4 regions of the Pseudoalteromonas sp. HL-AS2 genome follow, and region 2 is predicted to be linked to each of the others. Evidence: predicted binding sites of a transcription regulator. Region 2 holds the regulator's gene; each other region holds the start of a gene.

Region 1 (3,140 bases), 1.4 Mb from region 2:
TCATTTAAAGGCGACTCAAAATCAAATCAGTCAAATAGTTTAGCCGGTGATATATCGGTAAACGTAATGCGTGTTTTACCTAATGGTAACTTAGTTATTCGCGGCGAAAAATGGCTAACGTTAAACTCAGGCGAAGAATTTATTCGTTTAGAGGGATTAGTAAGGCCAGAAGATGTAACTGCAGACAATACCGTACAGTCAAATAGAATTGCTAATGCACGAATTCAATATTCGGGCAAAGGGCAAACTCAAGAAGCACAAAGTGCCGGTTGGCTAACACGCTTTTTTAGTAGCTCACTTTTTCCTTTTTAGAGGACATTCATTATGAATGTATTTAAAGTTTTTTGTTTAATGGTGTTACTTGGCTGGCAACTTCCTGCCATGGCCGAGCGCATTAAAGATGTGTCTATGGTTGAGGGCGTACGCTCAAACCAATTAGTAGGCTATGGCCTAGTTGTTGGCTTACCTGGTACGGGCGAGCAAAGCCGATTTACCGAGCAAAGCTTTAAAGGCATGTTAAACAGCTTTGGCATTACGTTACCAGCAAGCTTAAAACCAAAAATTAAAAACGTGGCTGCGGTTGCAGTGCATGCAGAGCTACCGCCTTTTAGAAAGCCCGGGCAAACTATTGATATTACCGTATCGTCTATTGGTAGTGCAGGTAGTTTACGTGGTGGTACTTTACTACAAACCTTTTTAAAAGGGGTCGACGGCAACGTATACGCTATTGGCCAAGGTAGTTTAATTGTAGGTGGTTTAGGCGCAGAAGGGCTTGATGGCAGTAAAGTCGTTATAAACACGCCAACAGTGGGGCGTATTCCAAATGGCGCAACCGTTGAGCGTGCAGTTAAAAGCCCATTTATGCAAAACGACTATATTACTTTTAACTTAAATCGCCCAGACTTTACTACCGCTAAGCGATTAGAAAAAACCATAAACGATTTAGTTGGCCCAAATAGCGCCCAAGCACTCGATTCAGCGTCTATTAGAGTGATTGCCCCAAGAGACGCCTCGCAGCGCGTGTCTTACTTATCAACGCTCGAAAACCTAGAATTTACCCCAGCAGATACAGCGGCAAAAATTATCGTTAACTCGCGTACCGGTACTATTGTTATTGGTAAAAATGTAAAGTTGCAACCAGCTGCTATTACTCACGGTGGCTTAACAGTAACGATTGCAGAGCAGCTAAACGTATCGCAGCCTAATGCTTTTAGCGATGGCGATACCGTTGTTACCCAGCAAAGTATTATAGATATAAAACAAGACGACTCACGGGCATTTGTATTTAACCCCGGAGTTAGCCTAGATGACCTAGTACGCGCTATAAACGAAGTAGGCGCCGCGCCTGGCGATTTAATGGCAATACTAGAAGCCCTAAAAGAAGCTGGCGCAATAAACGGCCAGCTAGTTGTAATTTAAAACAACGTAATGCTATCGGTGGTCAGTTTTAAAAGCTGGTAACCGATGGCATTTTGCTTAACACCTTCCCCTCTGGCTCAATTTTTGCATTGCTTTATACATTATTCATTATTGTGTCAAAAAGCTGATGGAAACAAATCATCTCGATAAGCAAAACTTTTTTGATTTAGGTAACTTAAACGCTTTGCGTAAAGACGCCCTAAACAGTGGCGACGCGTCTAGTGATGCCTCAAAAGCGGCTCTCAAAAAAGCAGCGGCACAATTTGAAGCCATATTTACGCAAATGCTGCTTAAAAGCATGCGCAAAGCCAGCGAAGCCTTCGAAGATAAAGAAAGCCCATTAAATTCAAGTAGCGTAAAGTTTTTTGAAGAAATGCACGATCAGCAACTTTCATCAGAGCTCTCGTCTAATGGCTCATTAGGGCTTGCCGACTTAATAGTGCAGCAACTTTCTCCTACGGCAAAAAATTACACCCCAGCTTCAGTACTCAGAACCAGTAACGATCTTTTAAGCGATCAGCGTGCTGGCATAGAGTTGCCGCAGCAACAGCGTAAAAAAGCCGTAACTGAGCCTGTAGATAAAAGCGCTATGAACACCGAAAAGCCAGAAGTAGCTAAGCCAAACTTTGAAACGGCCGAAGAATTTGTAAGTTCGGTATGGGAGCATGCTAAAACAGCGGCTAAAAAAATTGGTTTAAACCCAGCCGTTATGGTGGCTCAAGCAGCGCTTGAAACCGGTTGGGGTAAGCATATTATTAATAAAAGCGACGGTAACAGCTCAAATAACTTATTTAATATTAAGTCAGATAAAAGCTGGCAGGGCGAAAAAGCTAACAAAGTAACCTTAGAGTTTGAACAAGGCGCTGCAGTTAAAAAACAAGCCAGTTTTAGGGCTTACGACTCAATAAAAGACAGCGTAAACGACTTTGTTGATTTTTTAACTCAAAATCCACGCTATCAACAAGCATTACAAAATACCGCCAAACCGGCAGTGTTTTTAGACTCATTACAACAAGCCGGTTATGCAACAGACCCAAATTATGCGGATAAAATAAAGCGCGTACTTAACAGTAGCGAGCTTAAAAATATTGCAACAAACGTGATCCGCCAAGGAGTAAAGTAACATGTCGTTTAATTTATTAAACATTGCTAATTCAGGAATAAGAGCAAACACTGATCTGTTGCAAACAACCAGTAAAAATATTACTAATGTAAATACCGATGGCTATGTGCGCGAGCGTACAGAGCATGGCACCATGATCGGCAATCAAGTTGGCAAAGGTAATACTTACAGATTGCTTAATGAATTTGCACAAAAACAATTAAACCGAGACACCTCAAATAAAACGTTTTTTGATCAGTTTGTAAGTGAAGCAAACCGGGTCGACACCTTATTTTCGCAAGAAGCGAATAGCTTATCGACCGGTATTAATTCGCTATTTAATAACGTGCAAGAAGCGCTTAATCAGCCATCGTCAACGGTTGCACGTTCGTTAGTAATGACTAACGCCGACAGCTTAATAAGCCAAATGGATAGGTTGTCGGGAATAGTGCTGGATCAAAAAAATGTTGTAAATGAGCAGCTCGAAATATTCTCCGATGAAGCCAACACCTTAATTCAAAAAATAGGATCGTTAAACCAACAAATTGCTGGTGTTAATGGTACTAACAACGCATCAGCTGCAAGCGGCACATATAATGAGCGCGATAAAGCGATTCGC
Region 2 (3,140 bases):
TATTAATTGCCACGGGCAGCCCTGCATATTTTGAAGAAAAGCAAGCAGATGGCACTGTCATGAGCGCCAGCGCTAACGAAGTACGTTACGATGTAGCGAAACGTTTTTTAACCCTGGTAGGAGATGCAAACATTTCTCAAGCTGGGCAAAAAATTACGGCTAAAAGCATCACCTATGATATAGAGCAACAGCTTATAAGTGCTGAAAAAGATGAAAACTCAACTGATCGGGTACACACTATTTTAGTGCCTGTAGACGTAAAAAAAGAACAAAAACTCAATAAAGGTCAGCCATGAGTACATTAAAAGCAGAGCTATTAGCAAAAAGCTATAAAGGCCGTGAAGTTGTTAAAAATGTAGGACTTGAAGTAAAAGCTGGCAGCATTGTTGGTTTACTTGGCCCAAATGGCGCAGGTAAAACCACTACCTTTTACATGATTGTAGGCTTAGTACCTAGCGACAAAGGTAAAATATTAATTGATGATAACGATATTACCTTACTTCCTATGCACAGCCGTGCTCGTTTAGGTATTGGTTATTTACCACAAGAATCTTCTATTTTTAGAAAGCTCACTGTGTATCAAAATTTAATGGCTATTTTAGAAACGCGTAAGCAACTAAATAAACAAGCCAGGGAAGAAACCCTAAATAGTTTATTGGACGAATTTAGCCTGCAACATATTCGCGACAGCTTAGGTATGGCGCTATCTGGTGGTGAACGTCGCCGCGTAGAAATAGCACGTGCTTTAGCTGCAGATCCTAAATTTATATTGCTTGATGAGCCCTTTGCTGGCGTGGATCCCATTTCAGTACTCGATATTAAAAAAATTATAGAACACCTTAAAAATCGTGGTATTGGCGTACTAATTACCGACCACAATGTAAGGGAAACCCTTGATGTTTGTGAAAAAGCCTACATTGTTTCTCATGGGGAGCTAATTGCATCTGGTACTCCTGAATTTGTATTAAACGATAAAACAGTACGTGATGTTTATTTAGGCGAGCAGTTCAAACTGTAATATTTATGTTATTACTATAAGCATCTGCTAAGATTAATCATATCAATTTATAAGGATTGTTAGAGATAAATGAGGCAATCATTACAGCTGCGCATGGGCCAGCAACTTACAATGACTCCGCAACTGCAACAGGCTATTCGCTTATTGCAGCTTAGTACCTTGGATCTCCAGCAAGAAATACAAGAAGCACTTGATAGCAACCCATTACTTGAAGTTGATGAACAAGATTACACGGAAGAATCAGCAGGTAAAAACGAGCAAAAAGCAGATGACATTACTGTTAGCGCCTCTGCTGACGACACCCCAAGCGAGTATGAGCAAGATAGCGGTGAAGCACTAAATAAAGACACCATAAGCGACGACATGGCCATGGATGTATCATGGGATGAATATATGAGCGCAGCGCCTGCCTCTTCATCAGGGCCAATGCCTGAAGATGAATCTATTTATCAAGGTGCATCAACCGAAACCCTGCATGAATACTTAATGTGGCAATTACAGCTCACCCCTTTTAGCCCTACCGACGAAGCTATTGCCATAGCTATCGTTGAAGCCGTAGATGACTCTGGTATTTTAACCCTCAGTTGCGAAGACCTTTTAGCAAGCTTTAATCAAGAAAGTGATGACGAACACGAAGTAGAACTAGATGAAATAGAAGCAGTGCTAAAGCGCATTCAATTATTTGATCCTGTTGGTATTGCAGCTCGCAGCTTGCAAGAATGCTTATGCATTCAATTAAATCAATTTGATAAAGACACCCCTTATATTAACGAAACAAAAATGGTGTTAACTGATCATATCGATTTACTCGCTGCTCGCGACTATCGTACGTTAATGAAAAAAACTAAGCTCAAAGAAGAAGAGCTTAAAGAAATAATGACACTTATTCATACGCTTAACCCTAAGCCTGCGGATACTATTGTCAGAGAAGAGTCTGAATACGTTATACCTGACGTGTCTGTTAAAAAAATAAAAGGCCGCTGGGTGGTAGAGCTAAACCCAGATAGCATGCCAAAAATACGTGTTAACAGCCAATATGCGGCTATGTCTCGTACAGTAAAATCCAGCGGTGACAGCCAATTTATTCGCTCGCACTTACAAGAAGCTAAATGGTTTATTAAAAGCCTAGAAAGTAGAAACGAAACCCTCCTGAAAGTAACTAATTGTATTGTTAAGCAGCAACAAGCGTTTTTTGAACATGGCCCAGAAGCCATGAAACCTATGGTTTTAAACGATGTTGCCGAAATAGTTGAAATGCACGAGTCGACTATTTCACGGGTCACTACGCAAAAATATATGCACACTCCACGTGGCATTTTTGAGCTTAAGTACTTTTTTTCAAGCCATGTAAGCACCGAAAATGGTGGCGAATGTTCATCAACTGCCATACGTGCCTTGATTAAAAAGTTGATAGCTGCAGAAAACTTAGCCAAACCATTGAGTGATAGCAAGATTGCAGATATATTGGCTGAGCAAGGAATTAAAGTAGCTAGACGGACAATTGCAAAATATCGCGAATCTCTGGCTATTCCCCCGTCGAATCAACGTAAAAGCTTGATTTAAGACGTACAACAAAGAGGAAAATGCTGATGCAACTAAACTTAACTGGTCGTCATGTAGACATTACAGACTCATTAAGAGACTATGTAAATAATAAATTTGCAAAGCTGCAAAGACACTCAGATCACATAACTAATGTGCATGTTATTCTCGATGTAGAAAAATTAAGTCAAAAAGCTGAAGCAACAATTTTTGTAAGTGGCGCTGAGCTATTTGCATCGACCGAACACCAAGATATGTACGCTGCCATTGACTCGTTGATTGACAAACTCGATCGTCAAGTAATTAAACACAAAGAGAAGTTTGCTCGACACTAACACTATGAAATTAAGCTCACTTATATGCCAGGACTGCAGCAAAGCTGTGGTCCTTTTTAATAGTAAAAAAAGAATTTTAGAATTCATCAGTGAACTCGCGCATAAAAAAATGCCGTATTTACCTCAGCAAGATATTCTCACTGCTTTATTGGCAAGAGAAAAGCTAGGTAGTACCGGTATTGGCCGAGGAATAGCAATTCCACATGGCCGTATGAGCGGGGCACAAGAGCCTCTTGCCTTAATTT
Region 3 (3,140 bases), 1.3 Mb from region 2:
ATCAAGCCTGCGGTATTAATATCTAATCGGCCAACCGCAATCCAGCGCTCGCCATCAATACGAGGGAGTCGGTCAAATACAGTACGACGACCTTCAGGATCTTTACGCGTGCTTAACTCACCTTCAGGCTTGTTATACATAATTACGCGACAAATTCTATCCGCTTTTTCTTCAATTTTTACTGTATGGCCATCAACGCGAATTGAATCTGTTTCTTCAACACGATCGCCTAATTTAGCCACTTTGCCGTTAACGCTAACGCGGTTTGCATCAATGTATTTTTCCATTTCACGGCGTGAGCCTACGCCAGCACGGGCTAGGACTTTTTGTAACTTTTCACCTTGTATAACACTCATTCGGATGGTTCTCTCACAGAAGGATCACTTAATAACTGGTTAATTTTACTTTGCTGTTGCTCTGGCAAGGCAGGTAAATTATCTAAACCTGTTATCGAAAAATAATCTAAAAATTGTTTAGTAGTCGCATATAGCGCCGGCTTACCCGGCACTTCTTTGTGGCCTACCACTTTAACCCACTCTCTTTCGAGTAGTGTTTTAATAATATTTGACCCCGTAGTAACACCACGCACTTGTTCAATTTCGGCGCGTGTAATTGGCTGCCTATAAGCAATTAGCGATAATGTTTCGAGCAAAGCACGCGAATATTTGGGCGCGCGTTCTTGCCATAAATTACTTAGCCAAGGGCTTAAGCTACTACATGCCTGAAAACGATAACCACTGCCTACTTCTACCAAACGAATACCACGGGTCTGAAAATGTGTTTGTATTGCTATTATTGCATCGTTTATACGCACCATAGATATTGCTAAATCGGCTAAAACAACATCCTTTAGATGACGTTTACTTAATGGTTTGTCAGCAACAAAAATCGCCGCTTCAATGATCTCAATTAATTGCTCATCACTAACTCGCCGACCCACCATAAACGCTCTTAAACTAATAAACACACACAGCCAACTATTATGCCAGAACTACAGCAAAGTAGGAAAACATATCGAGCAATTTAGTAAATCAAAGCCACAAAAAAAGCCAGTGCACAGCACTGGCTCCTTCCTCACACTTTAAAATGGTGTGCTTAGCTGTTATTGGCGCTTTTAAGTGCGTCGTCTTCAGCGACTGCATTGCGATATTTTTTTATGTAAGTTACAAATTCACGTTTGCTAACACGCTTGTCTTTATTTAAATCCATATAGCCAAAGTGATTTGAAATATCATCATCGTCTGCTTCTTCAACCGAAATATAGCCACTTTTATCGTTATCTAAACTCGAGAAGCTGCTTTGTATTTTATCAAATTTAGTAATATCCGCTTTAAATGCTGATTCGCTTACTTCACTGTCTGTGGCAACTTTTCCGGTATTTAATTGCATGTACGCATTAAATTCATTGCGACTTATTTGATTATCCATATTGGTATCAATATTTGAAAAGTGTTGCCAAATATTATCGTCATCGGCTTCAACTTTCGAAATAAAACCATCACTATCGTTATCTAAACTTGCAAAGTCACTATCAATTTTATCTAACCCTTGGTTAGATGCACAAGCTGCTAAGCTTAACGTTGCTAAAATAGTAGAGGCTAATGTTAACTTTTTCATAAGACGTATCCTTGTAGTTAATTAATGTCACTTTAACTAATACAAGTTAAATGCCAAAAACGCTAATCTATTAAAATCAATTAGTTACAACAAAAACATAAATAAAAAACTAACGTAGCGCATTATAGTAATGAAAGCTTTGCTTCATGCCTTGTAATTTTTGCAAAAAATATTGGTGTAATACCGGACATTACAGCGAGTGTTTTTACACTTAAAAGTTCAGCCAATAACTTCCTTGTTTCGGGCGTGTTATGTAAGTGTATTTACTGATATAATTTAACGCATTATATAGAACCAATTTTAAGGTATATGCTATGAAAGTGATTTCTTTCAATATCAATGGTCTGCGTGCGCGTCTTCATCAATTACAAGCTATTATCGACAAACATCAACCCGATATTATTGGCCTACAAGAAATTAAAGTTCATGACGAAGCGTTCCCACTAGAAGATGTACAAAAAATGGGATATCACGTTTACTATCATGGCCAAAAAGCCCATTACGGCGTAGCTATGTTATGCAAAAAAGAACCTAAATCGGTATTTAAAGGCTTTGCCACTGATACTGAAGAATCACAAAAGCGCATGATTAGTGTTACCATAGAGCAAGACAATGGCCGCGATTTAACGGTAATGAATGGTTATTTTCCGCAAGGTGAAAACATTAATCACGAAACCAAGTTCCCATATAAACGTCAGTTTTATAAAGATTTAATGACCCACCTGCAAACAAATCATACCCCTGATGAAGACGTGATTGTAATGGGCGATATTAATATTTCACCTACCAACCTAGATATAGGTATTGGCGAAGTAAATGCTAAACGTTGGTTAAAAACCGGTAAATGCTCTTTTCAACCGATAGAGCGTGAATGGCTGGCAACATTACTTAATTGGGGCTTTAAAGACACCTTTAGAGAGCAAAACCCAGAAACCAGCGATCAATACTCGTGGTTTGACTACCGCTCAAAAGGGTTTTTAGATAACCGTGGCCTACGAATTGATGTTGTACTTGCAACACATGAGCTAGCCGCGCGTTGTATAGACACAGGTATAGATTACGAATTACGTGGCATCGAAAAGCCATCGGATCATGCCCCTATTTGGTCTGAATTTAAATAACCCTATGCTTAGCCTCCCAATGCAAGGGCTACTTTGGGCCCTTGTAATCGCTATAAGCTTATTTAGTATTGATAAAGCGACCTATAAAGCACTCTACAATGTACCCATACGCCAAACAGGAGTACTTGCATGTGCGTTGGTGTTTGCTGTTTTATGGCGCATTAAAGCTGGTATTTTAACGGGCCTTGATTTACATATTTTAGGTATTACTGCAGCTACACTTATACTCGGTTGGCGTTTAACTATTTTAAGTAGTGTTCTGGCAACGGCGCTATTAGCCGCATTTGGTTTAATTGAGTTTGAGTTACTGCCAGTGCAATTGCTTATTGGCGCATTTATTCCTATTTTATTGAGCTACTTGGCTTTTATTGTTAGTTATCAGTATTTACCGCGCCACTTTTT
Region 4 (3,140 bases), 1.1 Mb from region 2:
GTAGTGCTTTTTTATCAATAGCTTTACTCTCAAGGCATAAATATAAAATAAGCCCGGCGAGTAATTCAGGGTAAAATGCAAATTCCAGTAGTAATACAATAATAATAAGTACCACACTTAAAATAAGTGTACTGGCAAGGGCTGCGGCTAAATATTGATAGCTATTGGGTTCTGCTGCTTTATAAATACGCTTACCAATAGCGCTAAAAATAGCCGTTAAAGCGGTGTTAGGATGATACCAACTAACAAGTGGTAAAAAGCGCTCAGCAAGGAGCGCCATTATAAATACAATAAAGTCCAAGTGATTTTGAACCATATTGCTGAGCATTTACAGTGAAACTGCCGTTAGCTTTTCAAGTAACGCCACTACCATTTTAGATGAATTGATTGATGCTGTTTCTAGGTATTCTTCAAACGACTGCGGCGACTCTTTGCCGGCAATATCTGACATCGAGCGAATAACCACAAACGGTGTATTAAGTGTATGACAGGTTTGCGCAATTGATGCCCCTTCCATTTCTACTGCAAGCATTGTAGGAAAGTCGCTACGGGCTTTTTCAATACGTATTGGGTCACACATAAATATGTCGCCGGTACAAATTAAACCAACTAAGGTTTTTACGTCACTAATTTGCGCAATAGTTTGCTCTGCGGCAGCCACTAATTTAGGGTGTGCTGCAAAACCTGCTGGCATTTGTGGTACTTGACCTATTTCGTAACCAAAGGCAGTTACATCAACATCATGATGACGAACTTCTGACGAAATAACTACATCGCCCACATTTAATGACGGATCAAAGCCGCCGGCAGAGCCGGTGTTAATTACGCAATCAGGGGCGAAGTTGTCAATAAGTAATGTAGTTGCAATAGTTGATGCTACTTTACCAATACCAGATTGAACCAATGTTACTGTGTTACCTGCTAATTCACCGGTATAAAAAGTAAAACCAGCTTTAGTTAAAGTTTGTGGATTTTGCATTGCTTCGCGCAAAATTTTAACTTCTGGCTCCATTGCGCCAATAATACCAACATTCATAGTGTTAAGTTCCTGAGTTTGAATGCGCTGATTATACGTGAAGTTAGCGCTAAAAAACAAAAAAGCGAGCAGTTTTACTTTGCTCGCTTTTTATTATGTTATTTACGTTAAATTTCGGCTAGTGCTGTAGAGTGCGCTTTAGCTTGAGAAGGTGATAGTACCGCTGGTTTTTGAACTCGGGTACGAATAGGGCGAGCTGTTTGCGTAGCCGCAGGTTTGCCGAGTTTAAACATAATAGCGTCGCGTACTTCACTTGGGCGATAGCCTGATTTTACTTTCATACGAATATGCGGGATGCCAGCGGCCTCTAATGCGCCATTAACAAACCAGTCGCGTTGTGCTTTATGGCCATCTTTATTGGCATTGTTTACTAAGTCTACGGCTGCCACTATGGTCATTTTTTCTTTATCGACTAGCACAAAATCAAGCTGTTTATTTTTAGCTTTAGCCATTGCTGCACGCTTAGACTTTGCCGATAAACCTTGTTTGCAATCAATCACGTCGATTAGTTTTACACGACTAACAATTTTATACTGATCGCCCACTGCGCGTTCTAATAAATTTAAAAAAGCACTTTCTACTTGAGTAAATACATTTTGCTTGCGGGTAAAAGGGTAAGGGTTTCCGCCATCATCGTTAAACTTTGACGCAATAACAGAGGCCCCAACAACTAATACTAAAATTGATAATAAAGCGAATTCCATACGGTAACTCCATAACAACAAATTGACACTGCTTAAGTAAAGCAATTAACGTGCCTAAATTAGTTAGTTAAGTAGTATGTTTCCGTATGGATATTGAATACTGCAAAATAAGAACTTAAGCTCTATAACCGCCAGCAACGCCTTTAACTGCAATAGCGAGTGCGTCGTGCGCATGCAGCGATTCGTAATGATTTATTTGTAACCAGTAATCACTGTATTGCTGTGTTTCTAGTAGCGCTTTAATTTTACGAGCAGCATCTTCACAAAACATTAAATTTTGACCATTTAGGCGGGCAAACTCTTGTTCATCTTCACGTTTCACTGCCGCTTGTACTGGCGTTTTTAATTCATCTTCAATCGTGTTAATTAAATTAACTACGTCAAATTGAGTAATATTACTGTCGAGCTTTACTTTTACATTAGCAATTGAGCGCTGCGAGTGTGGGGTGGCTACAATACCTTGCGTAGTACCTAGCCATTCTAGTGCTTCTTTTTGACAGAGGGTTTCTTGACTGAATTTTTCGGCAAATGCATTTTGTATCAGCTGACGCGCAAGTGCCGCTGAACATGGGCAAGTTGATGAATAGGTTACATCAACACTTAGCTCGTAATTAATAACACCTTGTTCAATTGTGCTGGTTAATATAACGGGGTAGCTTTTCCAGCCAGCCTTGCCGCTTAATAACGATTTACGGCGCAGTGGTAATTCAAACTTAAATTCTATAAGTGCTTTATCACTTAAGCCTTCGTGGCTACTAATAAAAAAATCGAGCGCTTGAGCCAATGTTTGAGGATTAACTTGCTGCTCAGTAGAGAGCGTGTCGAGCGCTAAAAATAAGCGCGACATATGAATGCCTTTTGCATCTTCTTTGTGTAAGTTTACAAAAGCGCGGGCTTTAGCATTAACAGTAACTGGCGTTATGCCATGCGACTCAAAAATAAATGGCAGTTCAATTTCACCCATTCCCACCCAGTCTAATGTACCAGTTTGTAAGGCGGGAGCCGTGTTAGCTATATCGGGCATATTAGTTTGCATGGTGTGTTACTCGTTATTAGCAATAATAAAGCGCCGCATTTTACACTAAATAATTTATTGCTGGAATGATGAGTTGTAGCCAGCTAATGATTCAAACAATAAATATTAGAGTTTTTATCGCACAACCTGAAAATAGCTGATAGAAAATGCTAAAATTAACCATAACATGCAATTTAAACCTTTTTGTAATTAAGCTAAGAGACACACTGATATATGACCGATTCTTCTTTGAGCCCTTGGGCTCGAGTTCTTTCTAGTTTAATAACTCGGTTTGGTGAGTTTAAAACTGCAGCCATTTGCTATGCTTTGTTATTGGCAGTTTCGCTTGTTTTATCAAGTATGTTTTATTATGTTGCCGTTGGAG

Evidence for each region. Region 2 encodes sigma-54, which starts transcription at its own class of promoters, with help from an activator protein. Its sites were predicted from a motif close to GTTGGCACGNNNNTNGNNT; they were not measured.
Region 1: the regulator sigma-54 is predicted to act here: its motif matches at 1,491-1,509, upstream of flgJ (flagellar assembly peptidoglycan hydrolase FlgJ).
Region 3: the regulator sigma-54 is predicted to act here: its motif matches at 1,657-1,675, upstream of RB215_RS06755 (EF-hand domain-containing protein).
Region 4: the regulator sigma-54 is predicted to act here: its motif matches at 1,780-1,798, upstream of RB215_RS02865 (DUF2726 domain-containing protein).

What each region holds. Positions count from the first base shown of each region.
Region 1 covers NZ_CP133571.1:838,310-841,449, forward strand. The annotation lists gene flgH (flagellar basal body L-ring protein FlgH) at 1-312, shown strand, start outside; gene RB215_RS03970 (flagellar basal body P-ring protein FlgI) at 325-1,419, shown strand; gene flgJ (flagellar assembly peptidoglycan hydrolase FlgJ) at 1,547-2,542, shown strand; gene flgK (flagellar hook-associated protein FlgK) at 2,544-3,140, shown strand, end outside.
Region 2 covers NZ_CP133571.1:2,664,352-2,667,491, forward strand. The annotation lists gene lptA (lipopolysaccharide transport periplasmic protein LptA) at 1-296, shown strand, start outside; gene lptB (LPS export ABC transporter ATP-binding protein) at 293-1,018, shown strand; gene RB215_RS12430 (RNA polymerase factor sigma-54) at 1,088-2,581, shown strand; gene hpf (ribosome hibernation promoting factor) at 2,608-2,895, shown strand; gene ptsN (PTS IIA-like nitrogen regulatory protein PtsN) at 2,900-3,140, shown strand, end outside.
Region 3 covers NZ_CP133571.1:1,405,261-1,408,400, reverse strand. The annotation lists gene rluB (23S rRNA pseudouridine(2605) synthase RluB) at 1-356, opposite strand, end outside; gene scpB (SMC-Scp complex subunit ScpB) at 353-943, opposite strand; gene RB215_RS06755 (EF-hand domain-containing protein) at 1,096-1,617, opposite strand; gene xthA (exodeoxyribonuclease III) at 1,932-2,738, shown strand; gene RB215_RS06745 (energy-coupling factor ABC transporter permease) at 2,743-3,140, shown strand, end outside.
Region 4 covers NZ_CP133571.1:598,436-601,575, forward strand. The annotation lists gene RB215_RS02855 (cobalamin biosynthesis protein) at 1-328, opposite strand, end outside; gene mtnN (5'-methylthioadenosine/S-adenosylhomocysteine nucleosidase) at 329-1,036, opposite strand; gene RB215_RS02865 (DUF2726 domain-containing protein) at 1,144-1,740, opposite strand; gene folE2 (GTP cyclohydrolase FolE2) at 1,856-2,776, opposite strand; gene arcB (aerobic respiration two-component sensor histidine kinase ArcB) at 2,990-3,140, shown strand, end outside.